3 regions of the Geobacillus sp. CAMR5420 genome follow, and region 2 is predicted to be linked to each of the others. Evidence: riboswitches for the same ligand, from Rfam matches in the RefSeq annotation. Region 2 holds a riboswitch; each other region holds the start of a gene.
What was found. Region 2 has a riboswitch for S-adenosylmethionine ahead of metK (methionine adenosyltransferase). Riboswitches for the same ligand answer to the same signal wherever they lie in the genome.
Positions count from the first base shown of each region.

Region 1: it holds a riboswitch for S-adenosylmethionine, as region 2 does, so the genes downstream of both, DI44_RS13865 (phosphoadenylyl-sulfate reductase) here and metK (methionine adenosyltransferase) in region 2, are expected to answer to the same signal.
Region 3: it holds a riboswitch for S-adenosylmethionine, as region 2 does, so the genes downstream of both, mtnK (S-methyl-5-thioribose kinase) here and metK (methionine adenosyltransferase) in region 2, are expected to answer to the same signal.

Region 1 covers NZ_JHUS01000012.1:59,158-69,209, forward strand. Annotated here, with positions in the region: gene DI44_RS13925 (bifunctional precorrin-2 dehydrogenase/sirohydrochlorin ferrochelatase) at 95-736, shown strand; gene DI44_RS13920 (PhzF family phenazine biosynthesis protein) at 733-1,554, shown strand; gene bshB2 (bacillithiol biosynthesis deacetylase BshB2) at 1,737-2,390, opposite strand; gene DI44_RS13910 (YojF family protein) at 2,404-2,751, opposite strand; gene DI44_RS13905 (arginase family protein) at 2,917-3,684, shown strand; gene DI44_RS13895 (acylphosphatase) at 3,851-4,135, opposite strand; gene DI44_RS13890 (sirohydrochlorin chelatase) at 4,224-4,970, opposite strand; gene cobA (uroporphyrinogen-III C-methyltransferase) at 4,981-5,757, opposite strand; gene cysC (adenylyl-sulfate kinase) at 5,906-6,517, opposite strand; gene sat (sulfate adenylyltransferase) at 6,530-7,690, opposite strand; gene DI44_RS18585 (hypothetical protein) at 7,718-7,885, opposite strand; gene DI44_RS13870 (phosphate transporter) at 7,845-7,973, opposite strand; gene DI44_RS13865 (phosphoadenylyl-sulfate reductase) at 7,989-8,696, opposite strand; SAM riboswitch class I at 8,822-8,926, opposite strand; gene DI44_RS13860 (DUF1128 domain-containing protein) at 9,056-9,280, opposite strand; gene DI44_RS13855 (low molecular weight protein-tyrosine-phosphatase) at 9,633-10,052, shown strand, end outside.
Region 2 covers NZ_JHUS01000057.1:34,444-44,495, reverse strand. Annotated here, with positions in the region: gene DI44_RS02845 (prolyl oligopeptidase family serine peptidase) at 1-588, shown strand, start outside; gene DI44_RS02850 (DUF2584 domain-containing protein) at 681-923, shown strand; gene DI44_RS02855 (Rpn family recombination-promoting nuclease/putative transposase) at 1,203-2,153, shown strand; gene DI44_RS02860 (MFS transporter) at 2,426-3,673, opposite strand; gene DI44_RS19505 (HEXXH motif-containing putative peptide modification protein) at 4,485-5,366, shown strand; gene pckA (phosphoenolpyruvate carboxykinase (ATP)) at 5,560-7,146, opposite strand; SAM riboswitch class I at 7,365-7,479, shown strand; gene metK (methionine adenosyltransferase) at 7,609-8,820, shown strand; gene DI44_RS02875 (gamma carbonic anhydrase family protein) at 8,843-9,391, opposite strand; gene DI44_RS02880 (tetraprenyl-beta-curcumene synthase family protein) at 9,730-10,052, shown strand, end outside.
Region 3 covers NZ_JHUS01000024.1:44,184-54,235, reverse strand. Annotated here, with positions in the region: gene DI44_RS11585 (pyridoxal phosphate-dependent aminotransferase) at 1-319, opposite strand, end outside; gene DI44_RS11590 (carbon-nitrogen family hydrolase) at 418-1,230, shown strand; SAM riboswitch class I at 1,325-1,493, shown strand; gene mtnK (S-methyl-5-thioribose kinase) at 1,630-2,817, shown strand; gene mtnA (S-methyl-5-thioribose-1-phosphate isomerase) at 2,887-3,954, shown strand; gene DI44_RS11605 (sugar ABC transporter substrate-binding protein) at 3,941-5,104, shown strand; gene DI44_RS11610 (sugar ABC transporter ATP-binding protein) at 5,101-6,651, shown strand; gene DI44_RS11615 (ABC transporter permease) at 6,593-7,606, shown strand; gene DI44_RS11620 (methylated-DNA--[protein]-cysteine S-methyltransferase) at 7,681-8,184, opposite strand; gene DI44_RS11625 (PAS domain-containing sensor histidine kinase) at 8,174-10,052, opposite strand, start outside.

The sequences.
Region 1 (10,052 bases), on a different contig from region 2:
GCAAGCGATCAAGGAAAAGAGCCGTGTTCGTTGGTCGAGAGGATCGGGCCCAAAACCGGCCAAAGGAGCGTCTGTATTGCGGGAGGAGAAAGCGATGGGATATCCAGTGATTCTTCAGCTTCGCGGCCGCCGGGCGGTCGTTGTCGGCGGCGGGAAGGTGGCGGCAAGGAAAATTCATGGATTGTTAGAGGCAGGGGCGGAAATCGTGATGATTGCGCCTGAAGCGGAGCCGGAGCTTCAAGCGTTGGCCGCGGGGGGGATGATCGTTTGGAAGAAAAAGCGGTTTGACCGAGACGATTTGGCGGGGGCCTTTTTGGTGATTGCCGCGACGAACGATCGCAAGGTGAATGAAGCGGTGACGCAAGCAGCAGCACCCGGTCAACTCGTAAATGTCGTGGATGATCCGGAGCGGTGTGATTTTCACGTTCCCGCTGTTGTCCGCCGCGGTCCGCTCACAATTGCCGTGTCGACCGGGGGGGCAAGTCCGGCGGTTGCTCGCCGCATTCGCCGCGAGCTTGAGGAGCAGTATGGCGAAGAGTACAGGCCGTATCTTGAGTTTTTGCAGCGGGCCCGCGGCATCGTATTGCGCGAAGTGGAGGACGCTGAGGGACGGAAGCGGCTGTTTCAGGCGCTCGCTGCTGATTCCTTCCGGCAGCGCGGCCGATGGGATGAAGAGTTGGCTCAGCTATTGGCGAACGAAAAAAAACGAAACGGGGAAAGAGGGGAAGAGCAATGAACATTCCGATGTATATTGTCGATGCGTTCACCGACCGGCCGTTTGCCGGCAACCCGGCAGCCGTCTGCTTGTTGCCGCAGCCGGTTGGGGATGAGTGGATGCAGCGTGTTGCCGCAGAAATGAATTTGTCTGAGACGGCCTTTTTAGTTCCACATGAGGGCGGCTATCGTCTGCGCTGGTTTACCCCTAAAGCAGAGGTTGATTTGTGCGGCCATGCAACTTTGGCGAGTGCCCATGTGCTGTGGGAGCGCGGGGAACACCGCCGAGATGAAGCGATTGCCTTTTTCACGAACAGCGGAGTATTGACGGCTATAAACAACGATGGTTGGATTCGGCTCGATTTTCCGAACGAAACGCCAGTGCGGGTTGAGTCGCCTCCTGCTGCGCTTGTTGGTGCCTTGCCAGCTGAACCGCTGTTTATCGGGCGCAACCGGTTCGATTATTTGGTGGAAATCGGCTCAGAACAGGAGGTACGCAGACTGACCCCGGATTTCCGCCTGCTTCAAGAAGTAGATGCGCGCGGCATCATTGTGACAAGCCGTTCAACGGCAGAAGAAATGGATTTTGTATCGCGGGCCTTTTTTCCAGCTCTCGGTGTGCCGGAAGACCCGGTTACCGGCTCCGCTCACTGTTGCCTCGGGCCGTATTGGGCGGACAAGCTTGGGAAAACGACGTTAGTCGGCTACCAAGCTTCAGCCCGAGGCGGCATTGTGCGGGTGATGGTGGCAGGCGAGAGGGTTCAGCTCGAAGGAAAAGCCGTCACCGTGCTGAAAGGGGATCTGGCCGCCGAGGCCGCTTTCGGATTGCAACCCATCTGAAACATTCCAGCGGAAACAATGCCTGTTCCGGATTCGGTTGGGCGGGCTGGTGTTTTCTTCACTGCCTATGCCAACGAAAAAGGCGCCCAAGCCTCACGTGAAAGGCGGGCTTCCTTTTTTCGGCGGCGGGCCGGCCGTGCCGGTTCAGCCAGCTTGGAGGTGCGGCCGGCGCCTGTATACGTTTAGTCATCCCACCGATACGTCCAAAACCGTTCCGTTTTGAGCCAAGCAAGCGCATCGCCGCGTTTGGATGCCGCCTGCATCAGTCCTTCGGTTTGCGAACGGTGGGCGCGAATGGCGGCCAGCTTCGTATCGATCACCGAGCTGACATCGCGCACGACATCCGGCTGGCCAAGGTCTTGTTCGCAGTTTTTCGCAAACGCAACGCAATGGACGGTTGGCCGTTCTTCTTTCGGCCAGCGCTTTAAGGCGCGGATGACAGCGGCTCCACACGCATCATGGTCGGGGTGGACGCTGTAGCCGGGGTAAAACGTAATGACAAGCGATGGATTCGTTTCCGCCACGATGGCGGCGATCCGGTCAGCCAGCTCTTCTTCATCCTCAAACTCGACCGTCTTGTCGCGATAGCCGAGCAGGCGCAAATCATGAATGCCGAGAATGCGGCATGCTTCCTCCAGTTCTTGCTTGCGGATGTGTGGAAGCGTTTCGCGGTTGGCAAACGGAGGCACGCCCATATTGCGCCCCATTTCTCCGAGCGTCAAGCAAGCGTACGTCACCGGCGTGCCGTTTTGCGCATGCTCGGCAATCGTTCCCGACACGCCGAACGCTTCATCGTCTGGGTGGGGAAAAACAACGAGCACATGTCGTTCGTTCAACGGAACTCCCTCCTTACACAAACGGTTCGTCGCTTAGTTCGAGGGCGACGGCCAATTTCCCTTGATCATCATGGCCTGCCAACAGTAATTGTCCTTTTTCTGTCCATTCCCAATGGGTCAGCCCTTCTGCGTACACCCAGCCAAGATCAAGCTTCAGTCCGACGCGGTATGGCCCGGGGCCGGTGATCTTGCCGCGGGTGAAGCGGATGCAGGCGTTGCGGATGTAGGCGCCGACGGAATAAAAGCCTTCGTTATGATGGGAGGCGTATGCTCCGTTCGTCGTTTCCAAATGAATATACACGTCACGATTGGCAAAACGATTCAGCGCCTCTTGCACGGCGGCCGTGTCGATCGGTTGCAAGCGGCTCCCTCCTTGCTGTTTGTTTTTCTATTATTGTACATGACCGAGGCGTGTGAGCGGAAATATTTCGACTTCTATTGTATAATCAAAATAGAGACACATCTTGGACTCATCCGCACCTACAAAGCGTTGAATGCTGATTCAACGAAAGAAAGGTGATGATCGATGGGGTTTCAAGGCAATGGTGTCACGATGCTTAATTTTGACGGCGTGTACCGGCCGCAAAAGCGGCTGTTTCAGTTTCCGCACGAATGGGTCGATCTCACTGATGTACCGGAGACGAATTTGTATTGCAGCGAAGTGGCGCTTGCTGAAATTGAGCGGCGGCTTGAGCGGCGGCGGAAGCGCGGGGCGGTGCTGATCGGCAGCGGAAACTACCATTATGTCACATATTTATTGCTTAAAGAGATCAACGAACCGTTTACGCTCGTTCTTTTTGACCGCCATACGGATGCTGAAGAAGGAGATGATGTCATTTCGTGCGGCTCATGGGTCTCCTATGCACTTAAGCATCCGCGGCTGCAAAAAGTCGTTATCGTTGGCCCAACTGCTTCTTCGCATCAACTCCGTTTATCTCCGAACATGACTGTTCTTCCATTTGATGATCATGATGAATGGCCAAAAGCGCTCATCGAGACCATCCCGACCGGAAGCATCTATATCAGCATCGATAAAGACGCTCTTCGCCGCGAAGACGCGGTCACGAACTGGGATCAAGGAGTGATTCCGCTATCCCGGCTGCTCGCCTGCCTCCGATTGCTCTTATTCCATAAAAAAGTGCTCGGCGTAGACATATGCGGCGAGTACCCGCCATCCGCTGTCGACGTGTTCGACCCGCTTTGTCGCGAAGCGCGGCGAAAAAATGAACAGGCGAACATGGCCATTTTGGAAACATGTTTCCATTATGCAGCGCCGCATTTGCGGCCGGCGTAATCGAGCGGCGAGAAGAGCGGGAAAGGCAGCACCGTTTTTGGTTTGGCGGTCAGAAAAGCAAGGGAGACGCTGTCCCTTCGGATTTTGGCGAGCGGGCCGGCGCTTCTGTCGGCTCGATGGCTGAAAAAGCCGGGAAGGCCGCTGCTTGAGGGGATGAGCCTAGTTGTCAAAAGCCGCTCCCGTACATAATGCGAAATTGTTTTTCATCGGGGCGGACATCGTGCGGCTCGATGTGCATGCGGGCGACTTTGGCAAACATCGTTCCGGCTTCAATGGTGTTCAAAAAGAGTTGAAGGGCGCTTTCATTCCCCTGAACTTCCATTTCCACTGTTCCGTCATCATTGTTTTTCACCCAACCGGTCAGCTGGCGCTTCAATGCTTCGTGTTGGACGAAGTATCGAAACCCGACGCCTTGCACGCGCCCTTCCACGATGACATGAACTCTTTTCACGCCGATGAGTCCTCCTTTATCACGGTTGTTCTGCTTCTATCATATAATAGATGAGGTCGAAAGTACATGAAAAAAGGAGCTTGATGGTTCAAGCTCCTTTTTTTACGGATGATAGCGATGATACTTGTTGTTGAATGTGCAGCACAAGCCGCGGGTGATAGCCTAGGTAAGAGCATAAACGCCACTGCTTGTCGGAAACAGAGAACCCTTGCAACTTCCGTTCGATCGTTTTCATTAAGACGCCGGTAAACAATAAGTACGGGACGACAAACACACGCCGATACGCCGATGCATGGGCTCGTTCGAGCCCTTCATCAAGCGTCGGGCGGATGGCAGCGAGAAAACAAACGTCCACGTGCGGCACGTTTGTTTTTTCTTTTAAAAGTGCGGCGATGGCGGACATGTCGCGTTTCGTGTCGGGATCGCTGCTGCCGCGGCCGACAAGAAGGATCATCGATTCGCCGTCAAGCGGTGCGGACTGTTCGCTGATGCGGTCGATAATGATGTCGATCATTGTTTCATGGACGCCGAACGGAGCGCCGCAGAGGATATCAACGGACGGATGGCGCCGTCTCGCGATGTCCAATGCCGCTGGAATATCGTGTTTGGCATGCCCTGCGGAAAGAAGGAGAAGCGGAACGACGATGACGCGTGTCGCCCCTTGGGCGACACAACGGTCAACGCCGGTGACAATGTCCGGTTCCGCGAGCTCGACAAAGCATAGCTCTTGAATCGGAATATCGATGGTCCTCCGGCACTGTTCGACGAAACGCGCCGCTTCATGGCGCGCAGCGGCAATGCGGCTGCCGTGGCTGACGTACAAAACAGCTTCCATCGCCATCGCCTCACGATGTTGCGCCAGCGGCTGCGGATGACGCGAGCAACTGCTCAAACCATTGAATGTTGGCCCGCAGCCGGACGACGTCTCCGATAATGATCATGCTCGGATTTTGGATGTTTTCTTTGGCGACGACGGCCGCGATCGTCGCGAGCGTGCCGGTGACGGTGCGCTGAGCAGTTGTCGTTCCCCATTCGATGACCGCCGCCGGCGTCTCCGGCGCTTTTCCATATTTCATCAGCTGGCCGCAAATGTATGGCAAGTGATGAACCCCCATGTAAATGGAGATCGTATCGATGCCTTTGGCGAGGCTTTCCCATTTGATCTCGTCACGACTTCCGTCGCGCCGATGCCCGGTGACAAAGGCGACGCTTGAGCTGAACGCGCGATGGGTGACAGGGATGCCGGCATAAGCCGCCGCCGCGATGGCGGAGGTGATGCCGGGAACGATCTCAAATTCGATCCCATGTTTGGCCAGCGCCTCGGCCTCTTCGCCGCCGCGCCCGAACACGAACGGATCGCCGCCCTTTAAGCGGACGACCGTTTTTCCTTTTTTGGCATGCCAGACGAGCGCATGGTTGATCGTTTCCTGCTGCATGGCATGGAAGCCGGGCAGCTTGCCGCAAAAGATGAGTTCGGCGTCCGGCTTGGCATATGAAAGCAACTCTTCATTGATGAGACGGTCGTACAAAATGACATCCGCCTGCTGGATGCATTTTAATCCTTTGACGGTAATGAGTTCCGGGTCGCCGGGGCCGGCGCCGACAAGATACACTTTGCCCATCGTTGTTTCAGCCCCTTCGTGCATGATTCAGCCAGCCGCCGGAAAGCGGCATGGATGCTCGGCTGCTTTTATTGTAAATGGTCTGCCTTGGGATGAAAACGACCTTGTCAAATGACCTCCCGTTCTTTTTTGGCAGGGGATGAGGGAATTAGTCTGTTTTCGCGGCCGGGATCATTCCTCGCTTGCGCAGGTAGGCGAGCACTTGCTCGGCACATTCGTCAACCGAATAACGGTGTGTTTCGATCGTCAGCTCCGGTGCTTCCGGCGCTTCGTACGGCGAGTCGATGCCCGTAAATTCACGGATTTCCCCGCGGCGGGCTTTTTGATACAGCCCTTTCGGGTCGCGTTTTTCGCATTCTTCAAGCGGGCAGTTGACGTAAATTTCGATGAACTCGTCTTCTTCGACTAAGCGGCGGACGAGCGCCCGGTCTTCGGCAAACGGCGAGATGAACGCCGTCAGCACAAACTGGCCGCTGTCGACAAACAGCTTCGCCACTTCGCCGATGCGGCGGATGTTTTCCGTCCGGTCGGCGGCGGAAAAGCCGAGATCTTTATTGAGCCCGTGCCGGATGTTGTCGCCGTCTAAGACGTAATTCTGAATGCCGAGCTCAAACAGTCGTCTGGAGACGGCGTTGGCCACCGTCGATTTGCCGGAGCCGGACAGCCCGGTGAACCAAAGGATGGCGCTATGATGGCCGTTGCGCTTGCGCCGGTCTTCTTTTGTGACCGATGTGTGATGCCAAACGATGTTCGTGCTCATCGCGATCCTCCTTTAGCGCGCTGACGGGGCGACCGTTTCGCGTTCTTGCAGCCCTTTGATCAAGACGGCGGCCACTTCCGGACGGCTGAACGTGCTCGGCGGCACTTGGCCGTTGCGCAGCATTTCACGAACTTTCGTGCCGGAAAGGACGACATGGTATTTCGCGTCATGCGGACACGTTTTTGTCGATGCCATCCCTTCGCATTTCGTGCAGTAAAAGCTATGTTCGAAAAAGAGCGGCGTAATGCCAAGCTCTTCAGCCGTAAAGTTCAAGAAGATTTTTTGCGCATCATACGTACCGTAATAATTGCCGACACCAGCGTGGTCGCGGCCGACGATGAAGTGCGTGCAGCCGAAATTTTTGCGCACCATCGCGTGGAAAATGGCTTCACGCGGACCGGCATAGCGCATCGCTGCTTGGAAGACGCCGAGGAAAACGCGGTCTTTCGGGTAATAGTTTTCCAGCAGCACTTGATAGCTTTCCATCCGGATGTCAGCCGGAATATCGTCCGCTTTCGTTTCGCCGACGAGTGGGTTTAAAAACAGGCCATCAACGATCTCGAGCGCGCATTTTTGAATGTATTCATGGGCGCGGTGAACCGGATTGCGCGTTTGGAAGCCGACAACGGTGTTCCAGCCAAACTCAGCAAACTTTTTCCGCGTTTCCGCTGGATCAAAATAAAACGCGGCGAATTGGCCTTTGTCGGTCCGTTTGACAAGCGTAATCTCCCCGCCGACATACACATCCGGCTTTTCAAACAGTTTGCGCACACCTGGGTGAGCAAGTTCATCCGTTTTATAAACGAGCTTCGCTTCTTTCGTTTTGTCTGGGCGGTAAATGTCAGCAATCTCAATGACGCCGTAGACGTCGCCATGATAAACGAGTTTCGCCTTATCGCCGACGGCGAGCTCTTTCGCTTTTTCTTCTGTTACCGCGAGCGTGATCGGAATGCTCCAGACGGTGCCGTCAGAAAGACGCATTGTTTCAACAACCGCGTCGTAATCCGTTTTCGTTAAAAAACCAGTGAGGGGGCTGTAGGCGCCCGTTCCGATTAGCTCCAAGTCGCTCAGTTCGGCTTTGGAGAGCTCGATCGTTTTGGTCGCCTCATCAAGTGGATAGTCCGGATTCCAACGATTGATTAATGTACCGCCATGCGGGGTGCTTAAGCTCATGTTCATAACCTCCTAGATTGATAGATGTTAATTAAATGCCGCCGCCATGTTCGTGAAGCGAACGTTCTTCTTCGGCGACCGTTTTTTTAAGCTGATGACGCCAAGCGTCGCCAAGCAGACGCTCAAGATGGCGATGACCGTATAGACGTCGCTGTCAAACAGCAGCTTGACGAATCGGAATGGCGTCCGATTCATCAGCGACGCCCATCGAGGCCGCCGCGCCGCTCGCCTCGATGTTCATGGCGAAGAAAAAGGATGCGATCAAAGCAATGGCAAGGAGCATATCGTTTTTCTCTCCTTAAGCGAGATGAAGACCGCATTCCGTCTTCCCTTGGCCGGCCCAGCGCCCGGAGCGCAAGTCGTTCGGATCTGTAGCCGGCGTCGTGCACGGGGCGCAGCCGATGCTCGGGTAGCCGTGGTCATGAAGTACATTGTACGGAAGGTTGTGTTGATACACGTAATTCCATACATCCTTCCACGTCCAGTGAATGAGCGGACAAACTTTAATAGAACGGAATTTGTCGTCTTTGTTGATGTACTCGACATGCCGCCGCGTCGGCGATTGTTCGCGGCGCAAGCCGGAAATCCACGCCGTCACCCCGGTCAGCACCTCGCGCAGCGGAATGACTTTGCGCAGCTCACAGCATTTGTTCGGGTCGCGTTTCCAAAGCTCGTCGCCAAATTGCGCCTTTTGTTCTTCTAACGTTAGGCGCGGCTGTTTCATCACGATGCGAAGCGCCGGATATTTCTCTTTCACTTTTGCGATCGTATCATACGTCTCCCGGAAATGCAGACCAGTGTCCAAAAATACGATTTCCGCATCCGGCTTGACTTGGGAGATGAGATCAATAAGCACGATCCCCTCAACACCGAAGCTGCACGCGTATACGATCTCATCGCCGTATTCGCGATACGCCCAAGCGAGGACGTCAAGAGCCCCTTTTGTTTCATTATCGAACGGAAAAGACGGTTTTTCCGCCGTTTCCCACTGATCATACGTGAGCATCGGTTTCTCCTCCTCATAAAATCAAAGAAAATCCACATAATTAGTCGGATATATAGCGGCCAAACGGCAATTCGGCGGCAAAAATCCTTCCTTGCATTAACCAGAAAGAGCGGGAGAAAGGGCGCCCCTTATTTTACTAAAGATCTTCTTTAGCTGGAATTGGCACTTTGCTATAGGTGGCAGGTTGTCGGAGTTCATTGAGCCAATTCCTCCCTCACTCCCGAGCAACGTATGCAACGCATGTCATTTAATTGATTAAAATTTTAGCACAATTGACGATAATGTCAATCATAGTTTTTCGATAGGAATTGTTTTTATGCGAAACAGCTGCATTGCCTGCCTAGCAGCAGATGGGAACGTTATTTTTTGCGCAGGCTTCCGAGCTCTTCGACAATCGCCTGCATTTCGCTTGGGCTGAACGTCTCGCGTTTCATCACCATCTCGTAAATGTCTCTCAATTCATCGTACCATTCCTCGGAAAAATGGGACGGCTTGATGGCATCCAAGTTCAGCACTTTCAACTTTTGCTTCAGCTGTTCGATCATGTAGGCGACGTTTTCCGCCGACCGTTTTGATAAATCCATTGGTTTGCTCCTTTCATGGCAAGTTACTATGTATTGTACCATAGGTGCAGGAAGAATGGGGAGAGATTGCATGGCTTGCTTTTCTGATGAAAAACGGATGATGTGGTAAAATGTAGGTGCACATGCATAGTGCCAGTGTAGAAGGTTGGTGAAACACCGCGTTTTCTTCAAAATGGTTGTCGTGAACGCGCGGAAGAGTTGTTGATCCATTCGCGAAAGCTCCCCCCTGGAGTGTTTTTTCGTTACATCACCGACCTTCCTTCTAGGGCCAAAAAGGGGCTAGATGAAAAGGAAAGAAGGAAAACTAACGGTGGAAAGCACCGTGGACATAGCGAGAGGGGTGGCTGTTTGGATGATTAAAGTGCTGTTTGTTTGTCTTGGAAACATTTGCCGATCGCCGATGGCGGAAGCGGTCTTCCGCCATTTGGTGAAAGAGCGGGGGCTTGACGGGCTGATTGTCGTTGATTCGGCGGGAACAGGCAGCTGGCATGTCGGTGAGCCGCCGCATGTGGGGACAAGAAGGGTTTTGACTGAAAACAAGATCGACTACTCCGGCATCCGCGCCCGGCAAGTGAACCACCGTGACTTGGAAGAATTTGATTACATCATCGCCATGGACGCAGCCAACTTGAACGATTTGCGCCGATTGGCTGGCTCCCGTTCGAAAGCGGTGCTCGCCCGGTTGCTTGACTTTGTTCCCGACCGGGAAAAAGACGATGTGCCTGATCCGTATTATACCGGGAATTTTGCCGAAGTGTATCGCCTCGTCCGC
Region 2 (10,052 bases):
CAATTCGCTTCGCAAGGGTTTGTCGTCTTCGCTCCGCTTTACCGCGGCAATGGGGGTGGAGAAGGAAACGAAGATTTCGCCGGCGACGACCGTTATGACGCGCTCGCTGGGTTTTATCTCCTTCGCCGCCATCCGCTCGTCCATCCCGGGCGCGTTCACATGTTCGGCTTCTCCCGCGGCGGGGCGATGGCGCTCCATGCCGCCCTAATGGCCGAGGGGGTCTGTTCGGTGGCGGTCTGGGGAGGGGTGGCGGATCTGGAGCTTACGTATTGGGAGCGGCCTGACTTGCGGCGAATGATGAAGCGCGTCATCGGCGGGACGCCGAACAAATGCCCGGAGCGCTACCGGCATCGAACCCCGCTTTATTATCTCGAGCGGCTCCAAGCCCCGGTGCTCATCATCCACGGCGGGCGCGATGAGAACGTATCGATTGAGCACGCCTATCGGCTTGAGCGGCGGCTGAAGCAGCTCGGCAAACCGGTCACGGCTTGGTACTTCCCTGAGTTCACCCACTATTTTCCGCCGCAAGCCAATCGCGAGACGGTGCAAAGGCTCACGGAATGGATGAAACAACAGCCGACGATGTGATACGATACAACTAGAGGGGCGGCTGCGTGCGCCGCTCGGGTGGCGGCGCGGCCGCCAACGAATCGATGGGGTGCCAAGGAGGTTGGAATCATATGGGCATGCCGATGGAGCTGCAGACGGTCATTGTGACAAAAGGAAAGGAACAGCGCGTTCAAGGAAATGTGTTTGTGTTGAAAAAAGAAGGCTACCGCTTGTATCCGCTTGACGTGCCGCTTGAAGTGCGCCGGACGGTGCAAAGCGAAGCGAGCGGCGTTGCGGTCGTGAGAAAGCTTGAGTGGAAAGACAGCCGGACGACGGTGACGTATGAGCTCGTCAGCCTGTATTCGACGAATTGAACGAGGCTGCACACCACGAAGCGGCTGAATGAGAGCTGAACGGGTTCATCGGACAGGAGCGCAAACGGAAGAACGGTTTGCGCTCTTGGCTCAAGTTTTTTCCGTCTATAGTTAACTTGTGGCGTCAGGCCGATTCAGACAAGCATAAAAATAGCCTTTGCTTGAGGACTTCCTGTGCGACGTTTGATCATACCATAAAAAAGTAGGGGGGAGGAGAAGGAGTTTGGCCGCGGAGAGCGAATATCATACGATGAATTCGATGCCGCAAGGAGGGAAAACGTGGCGAAAAAGCGAATCGATCACGACCGGTTGTTCAAGGAGCTGCTGTCGACGTTTTTCGAAGACTTTTTGCTTCTTTTCTTTCCTGACGTGTACGAGCACATCGACGTTCACCATCTCTCTTTCCTCTCCGAAGAGCTGTTCACCGACGTGACAGCCGGGGAGAAGCACCGCGTCGACTTGTTGGTCGAAACAAAGGTAAAAGGGGAAGACGGGCTCGTCATCGTTCACGTCGAACATCAAAGCTATAAGCAGCGGACGTTCCCCGAGCGAATGTTCCTCTACTTCAGCCGCTTGTTTCAAAAACACCGCCGCCGCATCCTCCCGATTGCCATCTTCAGCTACGACGAACGCCACGACGAACCTTCCTCATTGATGATTCAATTTCCATTTTTGACGGTTCTTGACTTCCGCTTTCTGACGGTGGAACTGCGCAAACTGCCGTGGCGCGAGTACATCCGCCGTGACAATCCGGTTGCCGCCGCCTTGTTAAGCAAAATGGGGTATAATGAAAGCGAGAAGGTGGAAGTGAAAAAGGAGTTTTTGCGCATCCTAGTCCGCCTCGAGCTCGATGAGGCGAAGCAGCGGCTGTTGTTTGGGTTTTTTGAAACGTATTTGCGGTTGTCCGAAGCGGAGGAAATCCAACTGCGAAACGAGGTGAGCCAAATGGAGACGAAGGAAGCGAAACAAGTGATGGAGCTCATCATCTCATACGAACAGCGGGGAATCGAGAAAGGCATTCAACAAGGAGTCAAACAAGGAATCGAACAAGGGTTGAAACAAGGAATAAAGCAAGGGATGAAGCAAGGGATTGAACAGGGACGCCAAAAAGGGATCGAGGAAGGGAAAATCGACATCGCGAAGAAAATGTTGGCGAAAGGGTACGATGTCGACACGATCCACGAGCTGACCGGGCTGCCGGCGGAAAAGATTGAACAGCTGAAGAAGTAAACCCGCCTTCGCGTTGTCGTCGACCTCCAATCATGCCAAAACCCCGGGGGATCGACGACAATCATTTTATGCGTTCGAACCTTACGGCCATCGAGGGTAAAGTCTATTGACAGAATTTGTCGGCGACGTTCATCGTCCCGATTGGCGTTTTGATTCTAATGTTGAAAAGGCAGGAGCGCAAACAATCCTTCGGTTTGCACTCTGCCATATGATGAAGCAAGACTGATTTCTTTGCTTTGTTCTGAAATAAAGTGATCATTTACAGAGGGAGCTCACAAAATAGTTCCCGTGATTTCTCCTTTTTGGTTCTCCTTATAACTCCAGATTTTCCGCTGACGGTAGCTGATCCAGCCGCTGATCAAAAAGCAGCAAACAGACAAATAAAACGAAAAGCGAATCCCGTAAACATCGGCTATAAAGCTCATCAATAAGGCGGAAATCCCGAACGTTACGGAACTAATGACTCCCTGCACGGAAAAAACATGAGGCAGCGCGTCCATCCGGGCATTTTTTTGCAAAATCGTCTGAAGGCAAATCACCTTCCATTGTTCGATGATCCCGTACAGGGCGGAATACAGAAGCGCCAACGCACCGTGCGTCGTTGTGCCAAATAACAGTGTGACAATAGCGATACAAAACGGGCCAAACAATACAAAAAATTGCTGGTTTTTTTCAACCGATTGACTAAACGTAACGCTTAACAATCCCCCTATCACCATGCCGCCAAAGAAAACAGAGTTAATATATCCCCACCATTCCTCTCCTACATGTAATTGTTCTTTCACATAAATATAAAGGATGGCCGAAATCCAGACGCCATTTCCGATTCCTTCAAAAAATGACATGAAGCTAATCGATTTCGCGTGCACATTTCTCCACGTGTATTCCCATCCTAGACGGATCGAAAGGAGAAAGTTCTTTAGGCCTTTGTCTTGGACCGTATTCTTCTTTGTATGTTCTTGTATAGGCAACAGAAACATGAGAATGCTTGAAACGATATAGAACAATAAGGTGATATGGATTAAAAGGAACGGCGATCCCGCACTGACAATCAAACTCCCGATCGGCCATGCGCTAAGTTTGATAAATTGGTCTAACGTGTTTAAAAAACTGTTGGCTTTCAAGATTTCCTCCTTGGAAACGATAAACGGAACGAGGGAGTTTTTAATCGGATTATTGATCCCGTCTAAAAAAGCGATCAATGATACAAAAACGTAAACGATTGCAATGTGATGTTCCGCACCCCATTGCAAAAACAGCGAGAGAAAAAGCAGCAGAAATGTTTTACACAGTTGTCCGTAGGACAGTAACGTTTTTTGTTTATAGTTTTCAAAAAATATCGGTGCGACGATTCCACTAATAAATAACGACAATGTAACGAAAAAAGGGACTAAGGTGGCAGCCATGGCTTTCGATGTCAAATGATATAGGCAAGAGACAACGGAAACAATGTAGAACACATCTCCGAAATTCGCGAAAGATTGTCCGATCCAAAGGAAATGAAATGGTTTCTTTTTCATGACCTCAATCCTCTCTTTGATCATCGAAACGATTGGTAATGGAATCGTAAACACGAACCAAAAGCCAGCTCTTCAGTTTTTGATAAAACGAGCTTTTTGTCGCGCCCCTAAGAGAGGAGGCGAAAGAAAGCGGATGGATTTTCAACAATTTCCTAAAGGCGAATGGATATACTGAAGCAATGGAAGCCTCCCCCTTATTCTGTTTAGAGTCCATTTTTATTCCTATGGTGCTGGTTGAGCATCAGCGCTCAACTAGCACCACAGGTATAGAATAATTTTATTTTTTTGATTGTTGTAATTATACATTTTTTTGTTAAAATGGCAATGAATACAAATAGAAGGAGGTGTTATTCCATGAATAAAAAGCATGTCGAAAATATTAAACGTTATGTTGAACATTATTTAAAAAGTAATGCACAAATGTCTCTTGTAGTACAACCACTTAGAATGCAAATTCATTTGACAAAGTAGTTTGTTCAATTTATGAAAAAAATGGGGCTAGTTGATCGCTAAAACTCAACTAGCTCCAGGAACATCGCGAAAAGTCCAACCTCGACGGTTACGACCCATGGGAAGGGGAGCGCTCCTTCACCCGTGGGGACATCACCCAAGAGCCTAAAATGGCCTCAAAACTGTCGAACTCGGGTGAAAGATGTACTTGACTTTTAGGAACAAACATGATATTGACCCTCCCAGTTGAACAAAATAACAAAAAATGGAAATTGATCTTTTTGACGTTATGAAAAACGTTTTTTGTCAAGTGTATTTTGTGGTGAAGAGCCATAAATATACCGTGAATAGGGGGAGTAGTATGTCAAGTATAGTTCAGACAGAATCAAAAATCTTTTTACCATTTCTGCATAAATCACACATTATCGAGAATATCGAGATTCTAAAAAATTATGTCGAGCAGGAAAGTGGAAAGAAATTCCCATTAGGTGTCACGTTAAAAGAGAAATATTTTGAAGCCATAAATTATATTCAAGATGTTCCTGTTCCATACTCAAACGAAAAAATACATGTTACATATTTTGATAAAACATTGCAAAATAAATTACTTAGTTTGGGTATGATTGACAAAGAGGATTTGGAAAACGATAAACACATTTATTCACAACAAGAGCAAGAAGTAATTACTGATAGAATTGAAAAAGCATTAAAGTTGATCAAAGTATTGCATAATGATTTGTATGATTTAATTAATACACTTATTGGTACCTTTTTGATTTTAAAAAAAGATTTGTTTGGTGGAGGATCAGTGTCCAATGTTATGGGATTAGTATGGTTAAACCCTCAATCTGATTGGTCAATCATTGAATATGCAGAGGCCATTTATCATGAGTTTATCCACCAAAGTATCTTCTTGGATGATATGATTAACTGTATGTTTCCTAATGCTAATGAATGTGCAAAAGAAGAAGCTCTAGTTACATCAACCATCTTGAAAATCAAAAGGCCTTTAGACAGAGCATATCATGCTGCTGGAGTTTCTATAGGAATTATGCATCTTTATCACTTGTTTAATGATTCTAAAAATTCTGAGAAGTATATGGATGATTTGCGGAAAACAGTTGAAGAAATAGAGGCAAGAACACAATTCTTGGGGGAACAGGGAGTAAAAACTTTAGAAATCATGCGCAAGTTCATTAATCATCCATCTTTTGATGACATTACGTATTCCTTACAGAACTAATGGCCATTGCGACAAATGAAAACACAGAAGCCCATTGCGTTTGATCGAGTCCGGTTGTTTTGAGGTTGTTTGAGGCGAATGAAACGGATCGACGTACAGAAATGCTTAAGGATTCAGTGTCGGAGTCCAAAGCAAAGGAAAGAAATAAAAAACAGCCGGACAGGGAACGGTTCCCTGTCCGGCTGGGTTCTTGTTAAACGAGCGGTCCGCCGAGTTTTTCGATGGACGGATCGATGTGGGCGAATTTTTGGAAGTTGGCGCGGAATTTTTGCGCTAGCTCTTTTGCTTTTTGTTCGTATGCTTGTTTGTCGGCCCATGTGTTTTGCGGCTGCAGGACGTCATCGGGCACGCCCGGGACGTGCGCCGGGATGGCGAGGCCGAAAATCGGATCTTTGACTGTTTCGACGTTGTCGAGCTCCCCTTCGACGGCGGCTTGCACCATCGCTCGGGTGTAGGCGAGCTTCATGCGGCTGCCGACGCCGTACGCCCCCCCTGTCCAACCGGTGTTGACCAAAAAGACGCGGACGTTGTGTTCAGCGATTTTTTGCCCGAGCATTTCCGCGTACTCGACGGCCGGGCGCGGCAAAAACGGTGCGCCAAAGCACGTTGAGAACGTTGCTTCCGGTTCGGTGACGCCGCGTTCGGTGCCGGCGAGCTTGCTTGTGTAGCCGCTTAAGAAATGGTACATCGCTTGTTCGCGCGTCAGCTTGCTGATCGGCGGCAGGACGCCGAACGCATCGGCTGTCAAAAACACGATCGTGGACGGATGGCCGGCGACGCTCGGGTCGATGATGTTTTGGATCGCCTGAAGCGGGTAGGCGGCGCGTGTGTTTTCCGTCAGCGTGCCGTCGTCGTAATTCGGCACCCGCGTCGCGTCATCGAGGACGACGTTTTCGAGCACCGCGCCGAAGCCGATGGCGTCAAAAATTTGCGGCTCTTTCTCGCGCGATAGGTTGATGCATTTCGCATAGCAGCCGCCTTCGATGTTGAAAATGCCGCGGCTTGACCAGCCGTGTTCATCATCGCCGATCAAGCGGCGGTTCGGGTCGGTCGAGAGCGTCGTTTTTCCCGTTCCCGACAAGCCGAAAAAGAGGGCGACGTCGCCTTCCTGGCCGACGTTGGCCGAGCAGTGCATCGGCAGGATGCCTTGTTCCGGCAGCAAATAGTTCATCACCGAGAAAATCGATTTTTTCATTTCGCCGGCATACTCGGTGCCGCCGATCAACACGGTGCGCCGTTCAAACGAGATGATGATGAACGCTTCCGAGCGCGTGCCGTCGACTTTCGGGTCGGCTTTAAAGTTCGGCGCGCAAATGACGGTGAATTGCGGCTCATGCACGGCGAGCTCTTCGACGTTCGGCCGAATGAACAGCTGATGGACGAACAAGTTGTGCCAGGCGAATTCGTTGACGACTTGAATCGGCAGCCGGTATTTCGGATCGGCGCCGGCAAAGCCTTTAAACACGAACAGTTCATCTTTCTTCATTAAATAGTCGAGCACTTTGTCGTACAGTTTATCAAACGTCTCCGGAGACATCGGCTGGTTGACCGCTCCCCAGTCGATCGTTTGCTTCGTTGACGGTTCTTCGACGATGTATTTGTCTTTCGGCGACCGCCCTGTGTACTTGCCGGTCGTGACCGCGACGGCTCCGGTGTGCGTCAGCCGTCCTTCGTTCCGCTGCAGGACTTTCTCGACGAGCTCGGCGACGGACAGTTGATGATGCACGTACGGTTTTTGCAGCAATACATCAAGCTTATTCGTCATGTTTGCGATCCCCATATTCAAAACCTGCCTTCTTTTTGAAATCACTCTTGAAAATAGTATAACACATTTTTATTAATAGTCCATACTAATTGTGTGGGTTTTTCAAACTTTATTTTGCCCAATGTGTCGATTTCCTTGAGGAAAGAATTTTCTCGGCTGGAAATGATAAAAAATGAATTTTGATAGTTGACTTTGCCGATTCCATTGCGATAAGATAAGTCATTGAACGGATACTCTTATCCCGAGCCGGTGGAGGGACAGGCCCGATGAAGCCCAGCAACCGTCACAACTGTACATGTGTGAAATGGTGCTAACCTGTGGCAAGGCGCAGTCCTTGAACGATAAGAGTGAAAGGAAGCAATACGATTGCCATGACCTTTCCTCAGCCGTTACAGGAAAGGTTTTTTATATTGCGAAGGGAAAAAGGGAAATGAGTTCCGTGTCGCCACATTATGCCAAGAGGAGGAAACAAACCGAATGTCAGCCAAACGCCGCTTGTTTACTTCAGAGTCTGTGACGGAAGGACATCCGGATAAAATTTGCGACCAAATTTCTGACGCCATTTTGGATGCCATTTTGGAAAAAGATCCGAACGCCCGCGTCGCCTGCGAAACGAGCGTCACGACCGGGCTGGTGCTCGTGAGCGGGGAAATCACGACATCAACATACGTGGACATTCCGCGCATCGTCCGCGATACGGTCCGGGAGATCGGCTACACGCGCGCCAAATACGGATTTGACGCCGATACGTGCGCGGTGCTGACGTCGATTGACGAACAATCGCCGGACATTGCGATGGGGGTGAACCGGGCGCTTGAGGCGCGCGAAGGTCAGATGACTGACGAGGAAATTGAAGCGATTGGCGCCGGCGACCAAGGATTGATGTTTGGGTTCGCCTGCAATGAGACGGAAGAATTGATGCCGTTGCCGATTTCGCTTGCGCACCGCTTGGCGCGCCGATTGGCGGAAGTGCGCAAAACGGATGTCTTGCCGTACTTGCGGCCGGACGGGAAAACGCAAGTGACGATCGAATACGATGAAAACGGCAAACCGGTGCGCGTCGATACGATCGTCGTTTCCGCGCAGCACCATCCGGAAATTACGCAAGAGCAAATCGAGCGCGACATTAAAGAACAGGTCATCAAGCCGGTCGTGCCCGCAGAGCTGCTTGATGAGAACACGAAATATTTCATCAACCCGACAGGACGGTTTGTCATCGGCGGTCCGCAAGGGGATGCTGGGTTGACGGGGCGCAAAATCATCGTCGATACGTACGGCGGCTACGCCCGCCACGGCGGCGGCGCGTTCTCGGGCAAAGATCCGACGAAAGTCGACCGCTCGGCGGCGTATGCGGCCCGCTATGTCGCGAAAAACATCGTCGCGGCAGGACTGGCCGACAAATGCGAAGTGCAGCTTGCCTACGCGATCGGCGTCGCCCGCCCAGTTTCGATTTCGATCGATACGTTCGGCACCGGCAAAGTATCGGAAGACATTTTGATTGAGGTCGTGCGCAACAACTTCGATCTCCGCCCGGCGGGCATCATCAAAATGCTCGACCTTCGCCGCCCGATTTACAAACAGACGGCTGCTTACGGCCATTTTGGGCGTACGGACATCGACCTGCCGTGGGAGCGCACCGACAAAGCCGCCTTGTTGAAAGAACAAGCGCTGGCGTTGGCGGACAAGTGATGAAAGAAAAAGAGCTGCCTGATCACGGCAGCTCTTTTTTGTTGGCGCACGATGTCCGCTGTTGCTGCAGCGCTTTGTAATACTGCCCTTTCTCGACATATTCGCGGCGGATGCGCTCCATTTCACGGATGTCGTCTTCCGTCAGTTCGCGGACGACTTTCGCCGGCCGGCCGAGGGCGAGCGTGTTGGGCGGAATTTTTTTGCCCGGCGGCACTAAACTGCCGGCGCCGATAAACGCGCCTTCCCCGATTTCCGCGCGGTCCAAAATGATCGAGCCCATGCCGATGAGCGCGTTTTTGCGAACGATGGCGCTGTGCAAAATGACTTGATGGCCGACTGTTACACCGTCTTCAATGATAAGCGGATTGTTTGGACTTTGATGCAAAATTGAGTTATCTTGAATATTGACCCGGTTGCCAATCACCGTTGGCGCCACATCGCCGCGAATGACGGTATTGAACCAAATGCTCGTCTCTTCGCCGATCACGACATCGCCGGTGATCGTCACATAGTCGGCGATAAAGGCGGAGGCGGCAATTTGCGGCGTTTTGCCTTTGTATGGGTAAATCATGGGCGTTCGTTCCTTTCTGCTGCAAAATCGATCGTTCACCATGTATTGTACAACGCTGCGTCCAAATCGCCAACGAAAGTGAGCGCGCCTGGTCGGGATTGGTGAAAAACGTTTCGTTTCGCCCGATGAGTGGTTGGGATCGGGAAAGAAGATCCGATTTCACAAAGCTTCTCAACGTGAGAAGAACCGTTGTTGAGCGGTTTTTTCATTCCATCGCCAACCCTTTTATGGTTTGCCCCGCCCGCATTGATGGCAATACTGGAAGACGAGATCGCAGGCTGTTCAGACGCGAAACGATTTTGGTTGCTGATAAGATGGAAATGCTAGGAGACGAGACCATGGTGTTTGCACCTGAGGTGAGCCGATTGAACATTCCGAAAAACCCCATCGCCTTGATGAAAATGGTGTATCGTGACGTGCTTCCGCTTGTCCACCGCGAGCTTGCCTATTGGCGGCGCCAGGCCGAGCGCATTCCCGACCCGGAATTGCGGCGCCAGGCCTTGGCGAGCATCGCTTCGAAAACGTTCCATTGCGAAGGCGGCTCCATTTTGGCGCTCTTGGCCGGAGAAAACATGGAGGATTGCATCCGCTTTATCGTGGCTTACCAGACGATCAGCGATTATTTGGATAATTTGTGCGACCGCAGCACCTCGCTCGATCC
Region 3 (10,052 bases), on a different contig from region 2:
CCTTGCCGCCGAACAAGATGGCGACCTCGCGGGCCGGGTCGATCGTCACCCCGTACTCGCGCGCGTAAAACGCCGCTACGGCTTCTTTCAAAAACGAGTAGCCTTGAAACGGCGAATATTTATGGTATTTTGGGTTCGCGGCTGCCTTCTGCATCGCTTCGACAATGTGCGCCGGCGTCGGCTGATCCGGATTGCCCTGCCCTAAGTTGATCACATCATAACCCGCCTTGATCTTCGCACCGACTTTCGCCACGAGCGAGGCGAAAAACTGCTTCGGCAGCTGTTCAAGCAGTTCGGAAAAGGGAAATTCGATCGTCATCGTCCACACCTTCTCAAAAATTCTTGAAATTCTAGTGCAACATCATATATCGTTAAAAGCAAAATGTAAAGAAAAATTTTTTTCCGAGGTGAACGCTCATGACGATCCGCATCGCCTGCCTGCAGCTTGACATTGCATTTGGCGATCCAGCAAAAAACGAACAGCAAGCCGAACAGGCCGTGGAATCCGCTGCCAAAGACGGCGCTGACATCATCGTGCTGCCAGAGTTATGGACGACCGGCTACGATTTGACGCGCCTGGATGAAATTGCCGACGAAGGCGCCGAACGGGCGAAGGCGCTCGCTTCCCGATTGGCGCAAACGTACGGCGTCCATTTCGTCGCTGGTTCGGTCGCCAAAAAAACAGCCGCCGGCGTGACAAACACGATGATCGTGGCCGACCGTCATGGCCAAATCGTCGGCGAATACAGCAAGCTTCACCTGTTCCAATTGATGGATGAACATTTGTATTTGCAGCCGGGAAACGAGCCAGGCTTGTTCTCGCTTGACGGGCTGCCGTGCGCTGGGGTCATTTGCTATGACATCCGCTTTCCGGAGTGGATTCGCGCCCATGCTTTGGCTGGGGCGGAAGTGCTGTTTGTCGTCGCCGAATGGCCGCTTCCCCGCCTGCACCATTGGCGGACGCTCTTGATGGCGCGGGCGATTGAAAACCAATGCTACGTCGTCGCCTGCAACCGGGCTGGCCGCGACCCGAACAACGTCTTTGCCGGCCATTCGCTCGTCATCGACCCATGGGGCGAAGTGATCGCCGAGGCGGACGAGAAGCCGGGCATTCTCTCGGCCGACATCGATCCCGCGCTCGTTGCGGACGTCCGCGCGCGCATCCCGGTGTTTGCCGACCGCCGGCCGCACGACTATGAAACGGCAAAAAATTTTTTCAAAACGTATTGACAATCGATTGGCCGACCATGTATCATTCGAATCAAGCAACCAAACAATTGAGAACATCGTGAAAATTCCCGAAACTGAATACAAGAAATCGGTACTCTTATCAAGAGTTGGCTGAGGGAATTGGCCCAATGAAGCCCAGCAACCGACCGTAATGCTATCGTGAGATAGGGCGCACGCCAAAGGCGGCGCCGGAAGCGAACCGCTTCCGCAGGGCACGGTGCTAAGTCCAACAGAAAGACCGATGTCTTTCTGAAAGATAAGAGGCGCGAAGACGATGCATCTTCAAGCCTCTTTCCGTATGCGAAAGAGGCTTTTTCATTTGCCGGAAACGCCGAGTTTTAGCGCGCGTCAGAACCGGCATTTGAAAACGAGCGAAATGAAAAAAGGGGGAACAAGGCAATGACCACTGTTCAAACATCGGTTTACGAACCGCTGACCGAACCGAAGGCGGTATCTCTCGCTGTCCGCCTCGGCTTATTCCGCGACGGGGCGCCTCTTTTGTGCCGCGAGATCGGCGACGGCAACTTGAACTTAGTGTTTCATATCGTCGACCAAGAAACAAAGCAAGGCGTAATCATCAAACAAGCGTTGCCGTACGCCAAAGTGGTCGGCGAAAGCTGGCCGCTTACGTTAAAGCGCGCCGTCATCGAAAGCAACGCGCTGCGCACGTTTGCGAGCTATGTGCCGCAATACGTGCCGAAAGTCTACTATTCTGACGAATCGCTCGCCATTACGGTGATGGAAGACTTATCCCGTTTGCAAATCGCCCGCAAAGGGTTGATCGAAGGAAAAACGTATCCGCTTTTGTCCCAGCATATCGGCGAGTTTGTCGCCAAGACGGCGTTTTATACGTCTGATTTCGGCATGAACCAGCAAGAGAAAAAGAAATTGGCGCAAAGCTTCGTCAATCCGGAACTGTGCAAAATCACGGAAGACCTCGTCTTCACCGACCCGTTTTTTGACCACGAAACGAACAACTTTGAAGACGAATTGCGCCCAGACGTTGAAGCGCTTTGGCGCGATGACCGCTTGCACCTAGAAGCAGCAAAGCTGAAGCGCAAGTTTTTAACCGAAGCCGATGTGCTTCTGCATGGCGATTTGCATACCGGCAGCATTTTCGCAAGCACCGACGAAACGAAAGTAATCGACCCGGAATTCGCCTTTTACGGCCCGATCGGCTTTGACCTTGGGCAGTTTTTCGCCAACTTGCTGTTAAATGCGTTGTCCCGCCCTGACGTTGAGCGCCAACCGCTCTTTGATCACATCGACCGGACCTGGGACGTCTTTGCGTCCATATTCTCGGAGCTTTGGCGCACCAAAAGCATCGAGACGTACGCCGCAACACCGGGCTTGCTTGACGATGTGCTCCGGCATGCGTTCGTCGATGCTGTCGGCTTTGCCGGCTGCGAAGTCATCCGCCGGACGATCGGCCTCGCCCATGTGGCCGACCTTGACGGCATCGAGCAGAAAGAAGCCCGCCTTGCCGCCAAACGACACGCGCTCCGCCTCGGCCGCCGCCTGATTGTCGAGCGCAACGAGCTGACCGGAACGGACGGCTTCCGCCGAGTGTTTGCAGAAACCGAATAGTAACACGGCGACGACCGGCCCAGTGCCGGCCCGGATCAACGGAAAATGTGAAAAGAAAGGAAGACGACGATGGACACCTTTGCCATCCCGCGCTCTGTCGAGTGGCGCGAGACGCATATCACGATTTTAAACCAACAAAAATTGCCATTAGCAACAGAATATATCGACCTGCATACGCTTGAAGACGTGTACGATGCGATCGCCTCGCTGAAAGTGCGCGGAGCGCCGGCGATCGGCATCACCGCCGCTTATGGTCTGGCGCTCGCCGCCTCGCATTATAAAGCGGAAACGGTCCACGAGTTCCATAGCCGCCTAAAGCAAGACCGCGATTATTTGGCAAGCGCCCGCCCGACGGCCGTCAATTTGGTTTGGGCGCTTGACCGGCTCACTGCCGCCGCCAAAGACGCCGCCTCAGTCAACGAAGCGAAAACGGTGCTTATTCACGAGGCGATCCGCATCCAAATCGAGGACGAAGATGTCTGCCGCCGCATCGGCGAACATGCGTTATCGCTTTTTCGCCCAGGCGACCGGGTGATGACGATTTGCAACGCCGGCTCGATCGCCACCGCCCGCTACGGCACGGCGCTCGCCCCGTTTTATTTGGCGAAAGAGAAAGGGATCGAGTTATCCGTGTACGCCCTTGAGACGCGCCCCGTTTTGCAAGGAGCGCGTCTGACCGCCTGGGAGCTGATGCAAGCAGGCGTCGACGTCACGCTTATTACGGACAACATGGCGGCGCAAACGATCAAAGCGAAAGGGATTCGCGCCATTATCGTCGGAGCCGACCGGATCGCACAAAACGGCGATACAGCGAACAAAATCGGCACGTTCGGCCTCGCCTTGCTCGCCAAATCGTTTGGCATTCCGTTTTACGTCGCCGCACCGTTGTCCACCATCGATTTGGCGACAAAGACAGGGGCAGACATCCCGATTGAAGAGCGCCATCCGGATGAAGTGACCCATCTGGCCGGCGTGCGCGTCGCCCCGGAAGGCGTCAACGTGTATAACCCGGCGTTTGACGTGACGCCAAACGAACTGATTACCGCGATCATTACCGAAAAAGGCATCGTCCGCGGCAGCTACAGCGCGGCACTGCCAGCGTTATTTGCAAAGGAGGAGCAGCATGAAACGATTTAAGGCCTTATCGTTCCTTTCTCTTCTTTTCTTTGCCGTGTTCTCCGTCTTGGCCGGCTGCACGAACGAGCAAGACGCCGTGAGCTCTAAGCCGGCCAACGAAACGAAGCAAACGGCCATCCAAGGCGACACCGTCTCATCCAACAGCCAAACCGCATCGAGCAGCGAACAGGCGGCCATCCCGGAGAAGCTGAAAAAACCGGTGAAGATCGCCGCCATTATGCAAATGTCCATCGGCACGTTCTCGTCGCAATACATCGCCGGCGTCAAAGAACAAGTGCAAAAGTTCGGCGGCGAAGTGCAAATTTACAACGCCGACAACGACTTGACGAAAATGGCCTCATACGTAGAAACGGCCATCACGCAAAACGTTGATGCCATTCTGCTTGATCACGGCCGCGCTGATGCGCTCGAAGGCCCGGTGAAAAAAGCGGTTGAAAAAGGCATCCCGGTCGTCGCCTTTGACAACGATTTGAACGTTCCCGGCGTCACCGTCATCGACCAAGACGACTACAGCCTCGCCTGGAAAACGTTAAAAACACTCGCCGAAGATTTAAATGGAGAGGGCAACATCGTCACGATTTGGGTCGGCGGTTTTACTCCAATGGAGCGGCGCCACGTCATTTATGAGGCGTTCAAAAAACGCTATCCGAACATAAAAGAAGTCGCCAAGTTCGGTACGGCGAGCGCCAACACGGCTTTGGACACGCAAACGCAAATGGAGGCCATTTTGAAAAAATATCCGAACAAAGGCGACATTGACGCCGTCTTCGCAACTTGGGACGAGTTCGCCAAAGGAGCGACGCGCGCCATCGAGCAAGCCGGGCGTACGGAAATCAAAGTATACGGCATCGATTTGAGTGACGAAGACTTGCAAATGATCCAAAAACCGAACAGTCCGTGGGTGGCGACAACAGCGACGGATCCGGCGGAAGTCGGCCGCGTTCAGGTGCGGTTCGCCTATCAAAAAATCGCCGGCGAGAAAACGCCGAACATTTACTCGCTCGAGCCGCATTTAGTAAAACGGACCGACTTGCCCGATAAGCAAGTATCGATGAACGAGCTTTCGCAATACATCCCGGGCTGGGGGCAATCGAACGTCGCCATCTCGCCATGGATGAAAACGTTGGAAGCTCAGGTGAACAAAAAATGAACAGGCTGTCAATGCGAGGCATTGAAAAATCGTTTGGCGCGGTGCGCGTGCTTGACGGCGTGGACTTTTCCGTCCGTCCAGGCGAAGTCCACGCCCTTTTGGGCATGAACGGCGCCGGCAAAAGCACGCTCATGAACATTTTGGCCGGCGCCATTCCTCCCGACGCCGGCACGATCACGATCGATGGCGTCAACTGCACCTTTTCGTCGCCGCTTGACGCGAAACGAGCCGGCATCGGCTTCGTCGTCCAAGAGGTCGACACGGCGCTTTTCCCAGGATTGCCCGTTTACGAAAACTTGGCGGCTGATGAGCTCGCTGATGTGAAGAAACAGCCGATCCGCTCGCTGCGCCGGGAAAAAGAACGGGCCGCTGCTCTGCTTCGCCGCGTCGGCCTTGCCATTTCGCCGGCAAAGCTCGTGCGCGACTGCTCGCTCCATGAAAAACAGCTGATCGTGCTCGCCAAAGTGTTGTCATCGAATGCGCGCTACATCATTTTGGACGAACCGACCGCCGCCTTGAGCGAAGCCGAAACGAAGCGGCTGTTTGCCATCATCACGGAACTGAAACAGCAAGGCGTCGGCTTTATTTACATCTCTCATAAACTGAAAGAAGTGCAGGAAATCGCCGACCGGCTGACGATTTTGCGCGACGGCCGCGTCGTCTACCATGGTTCCGCCCGCGGTTTGCCGCTTGAAGACATCGTCCTTCATATGACCGGAACAAGGCGAGCCGCCGCCATGAAACAAACGCGCGCGCATGGAAGCGACATCGCCTTTGCCGTCCGTGGGATCACGATCGAAAAAACCGGCACGACGGTCGATCTTTACGCCCACCGCGGCGAAATCGTCGGCATCGCCGGCTTGGTCGGCGCCGGCAAGACGGAGCTTGCCGAAAGCCTCATCGCCCACCGGAACACATCCGGCGAGTGGGAAATTGATGGCAGACGCTATGTGTTCTCATCGCCTTATGAAGCCATCGACGCCGGCCTTTGCCTCATCCCGGAAGAACGGCGCAAACAAGGGCTGTTCTTGCCCGAGTCAGTGAAAACCAACATCACCGTCCGCCTCCTTTCCCGGCTGTCGCGCTGGCAATGGATCAGCCGGAGGAAGGAAACGGACGCCGCCGACGAACTTGTCCGCTCGCTCGGCATCCATCCGCCGTCGCCTTCGACCGCTGTCCGCCACTTAAGCGGCGGCAACCAGCAGAAAGTCGTCATCGGCAAATGGCTGAACACAAACGCGCGTGTTTTTCTATTCGACGAGCCTACGAAAGGAATCGATGTCCACGCCAAACAAGAGGTGTTTTCCATCATCCGTGCTCTCGCCGATGAAGGAAAAACAGTACTATATTTTTCGAGTGAATTTCATGAGCTTCTTGAGGTGTGCGACACCATCTACATCATGGCTGACGGCCGGCTGCTCACCCGCCTGCCGGCCGCAGAACTAACCTATGAACAGCTTGTGTACTATTGCAGCGGAGGTGAGATCGATGAGCCAGCCGGCCGTTTCCGCGCCGCCGTCGAAAAAAGCGGCGCCGTTCATTCTTGAATTTTTGTATAAACATGGCACACTGCTTGCCATTTTGGCTGTAATCGCCTATTTTGGCCTGACACAAGACCGGTTTTTCACCTATGAAAACTTCAGCGACATTTTGCGTTCCATTTCCATCGTCACCTTGGTGGCCATTGGCATTACATTTTCGCTCATCGTCGACGGCTTCGATTTGTCGGTCGGTTCGACAGTGAGCTTGGCGACGATTGCCAGTGCGGCGGCGCTTGTCTTGCATCGCCAAGAAATTTTCGTCACCTTGCTCGTGCCGCTGTTGCTCGGCGTCGCCGTCGGGCTGCTTAATTCGTTGTTGATCGTCAAATTCAAACTGCCCGATTTGCTCGCCACGTTGGCGACGATGTACGCGATCAACGGCGTGCAGCTTACGTATACAAAAGGATTTTCGATTTATAACGACATGCCGCTGCCTGATGGCGGCACGGCGCCGGGCAAATTTATTCCTTCCTTTTTATTTATCGGCCAAGGGGAGCTGTTTGGCGTGCCGTTTTCGGTCTTGCTTATGCTGTTTGTCGTCATTGCCGCTCATCTGTTTTTAACGTACACGAAACCCGGCCGCCTCTTTTATTTGACCGGGGAAAACCGCGAGGCGGCAAGGCTCTCAGGCATCCCGGTCAACCGCTATCGGACATATGCATACGTCATCAGCGGGTTTTTTGCGGCCTTAGGCGGCATCGTCCTTGCCTCGCGCATCGGCACCGGGCAAGTGTCGGCCGGCGCCTCGCTTTTAATGGACAGCGTCGCCGCCGCCTACATCGGCTTTTCTGTCTTCGGCGCCGGCAAGCCGAACGTCATCGGCACCCTGTTCGGTTCGATTTTGATGGGCGTGTTGTTGAACGGCTTGACGATGATGAACGTCCCGTATTACGCCCAAGACATTATTAAAGGCGCCATTTTAGTCGGCGCCCTCGCGTTGTCGCATTGGCAAAAAAAATAATGTCCCGTTCCCTGCCCCCATGGATTCGCGTCATGGGGGCGGGCGCCATTTTGGGAGGCATACACACCCACCGATCAGCTGAAGCGCGATTGATAGCGCCGCTCCAACTCCAGCAGCTTTGCTTTTACATCGGTCCGGCTTCCGGCGTAGCCGACGAGGGCGCCGTTTTTGCCGACAATGCGATGGCACGGGACGATGATGGCGAGCTCATTCGCCCGGTTCGCCTGGCCGACGGCGCGGACCGCCTTCGGGCGGCCGATTTGCGCAGCGATGTCAGCGTATGTCGCCGTCTCGCCGTATGGGATGCGGCAAAGCGCCGCCCACACTTCTTCTTGGAAGGGCGTCCCTTTCCATTTCAGCGGCAAGTCAAATACTTGGCGTCGACCGTGGAAATACTCATCCAGCTGCCTAAGCGCGCGTTCAAGAAGCGGCGACCAGCTTTTGACAACCGAATGTTCGCCGGCGAACGCGCGCCATTCTTCTGGAAACAGCTCGACTTTGACAATCGCGTCGCCGTCGGAGGCGACGTAAATGTCGCCGAGCAGCTCTGAGCGGTATACTGCATATTCAATCGTCATCGTCGTCCTCTCTTTCCATTCGTTCGATCGGCAACGTGATATGGAACGTCGTGCCGACGCCGACTTCGCTTTCCACTTCAATTTTCCCTTGGTGCTCTTCTATGATTTTATAGCTGACCATCAAGCCGAGGCCGGTGCCGCGTTCTTTCGTCGTATAAAACGGCTCGCCAAGCTTTTTGATTTTATCTTTTGGAATGCCGCATCCTTGGTCGGTGATGGAGATGCGCACATAGCACCCGGCGCGGGTGATGCGCACCGTAATGTCCCCGCCTTTTGGCATCACTTCGATGGCGTTTTTCAAAATATTGATGAACACTTGCTTCAGCTGATTCGGCTCGCAATACACCGGCGGCAGCCCGCGGTCGAAATCGGCAATGATTTGCACGTTATGCATCATCGCCTGGGCGCTGATCAAATCGATCGTATCCTGCATGATTTTGCAAATGTCGTTTTGCTTGTATTGCACCGCCTGCGGTTTGGCCAAAACGAGAAACTCGGTGATGATCGATTCGATCCGCTTCAATTCCGACATAATGACATTAAAATACATCGAATAGTCGCCGTCAATGCTTCCTTGCAACAGCTGAATGAAACCCTTTAGCGCCGTCATCGGATTGCGGATTTCATGGGCGATGCCGGCGGCCAATTCCCCGACGACGTTGAGCGTATCCGACTTGCGCAGCTGCAGCTCCATCTCCTTGCGCTCGGTCACATCGCGCAGCATCATCATCCCGACGCCGGGAATCACTTCCTTTTTCAGTGAAAACTCAATAATTCTCCCTTTTCCCTCGTCGAAAAATTCGACCTCGCCGCTCGCTTCGCCGGTGCGTTGGCATTGTTGAAGCAGCTTGTTGAGCTGGCGGCGCGCCCGCTCCGGAACGAGCTCGACCACCATTCGGCCAAGCAGCGCCTCCTTTTCGACGGAAAAAATGCCGCAGACAACCGGATTGGCGTCGATGATCCGATGCTTGGCATCCCAAAGCAAAATACCATCCATCGCATGATCGAAAATGCTCCGGAACTTTTGCTCGCTTTCGCGCAGCTCGCGCTCGATTTTCCGCCGCTCGCTCACATTGCGGAAAATCGTCAAGTGGTACCCGTCGATCGCTCCTTTTTTCATGGTGAACTCGAGCTGCTTATCCTCACCGTTCGGCATATGAAACGTCAGCTCGTCACGGATTTCCCCTTTGCGCCGGAACTCGCTGAAAATGCGTTTCACCTTTTCGTCCCCATAGTCGACAAAATCAAACAAATTGCGGCGCACAAGCAAATTCAAGGGCAGCTCAAACGTCCGGCTCGCCGCCGGATTGGCGTTCAATATGTAGCCAAAATCGTCCCAAATGAGGATCGCCTCATGCGCTTGTTCGAAAATAGCCCGGAACCGTTCTTCGCTTTTTTGCAACTTGATTTCCATATTTTTTCTTTCTGTCACATCGCGCATAATGGCCATGTAAAACCCGCTATAGACGTTGGAAGTCGCCGTCAGCTCAAACATTTTCACCGTTCCGTCCGGGCGGACAAGCGACAACTCGCCTTTGGCCGTTCCCTTTTCTTTCACTTCCGCGAGCAGCCGAGCGAACTCATTGGCGCATTCGCGGGCGACGAACTGCTGAAACGACAAATTGAGCAGTTTTCCTTTTTCCAAGTTCAAGCTCATCGAAAACGCCGGATTGACATCGATAAACCGCCCAAATTCATCGAAAATGACGATGCCGTCAACGGCGCGGTTGAATACGTCGCGAAACAAAAACTCATGAATGATGCGTTCGCGCTCAAGCGCCTTATGGGCTGAGATGTCGCGCATCATGACAAGGTCAAATTCGTCGAACACATCCTTTTTCATCGAAAATTCCACATGCTTCACTTTG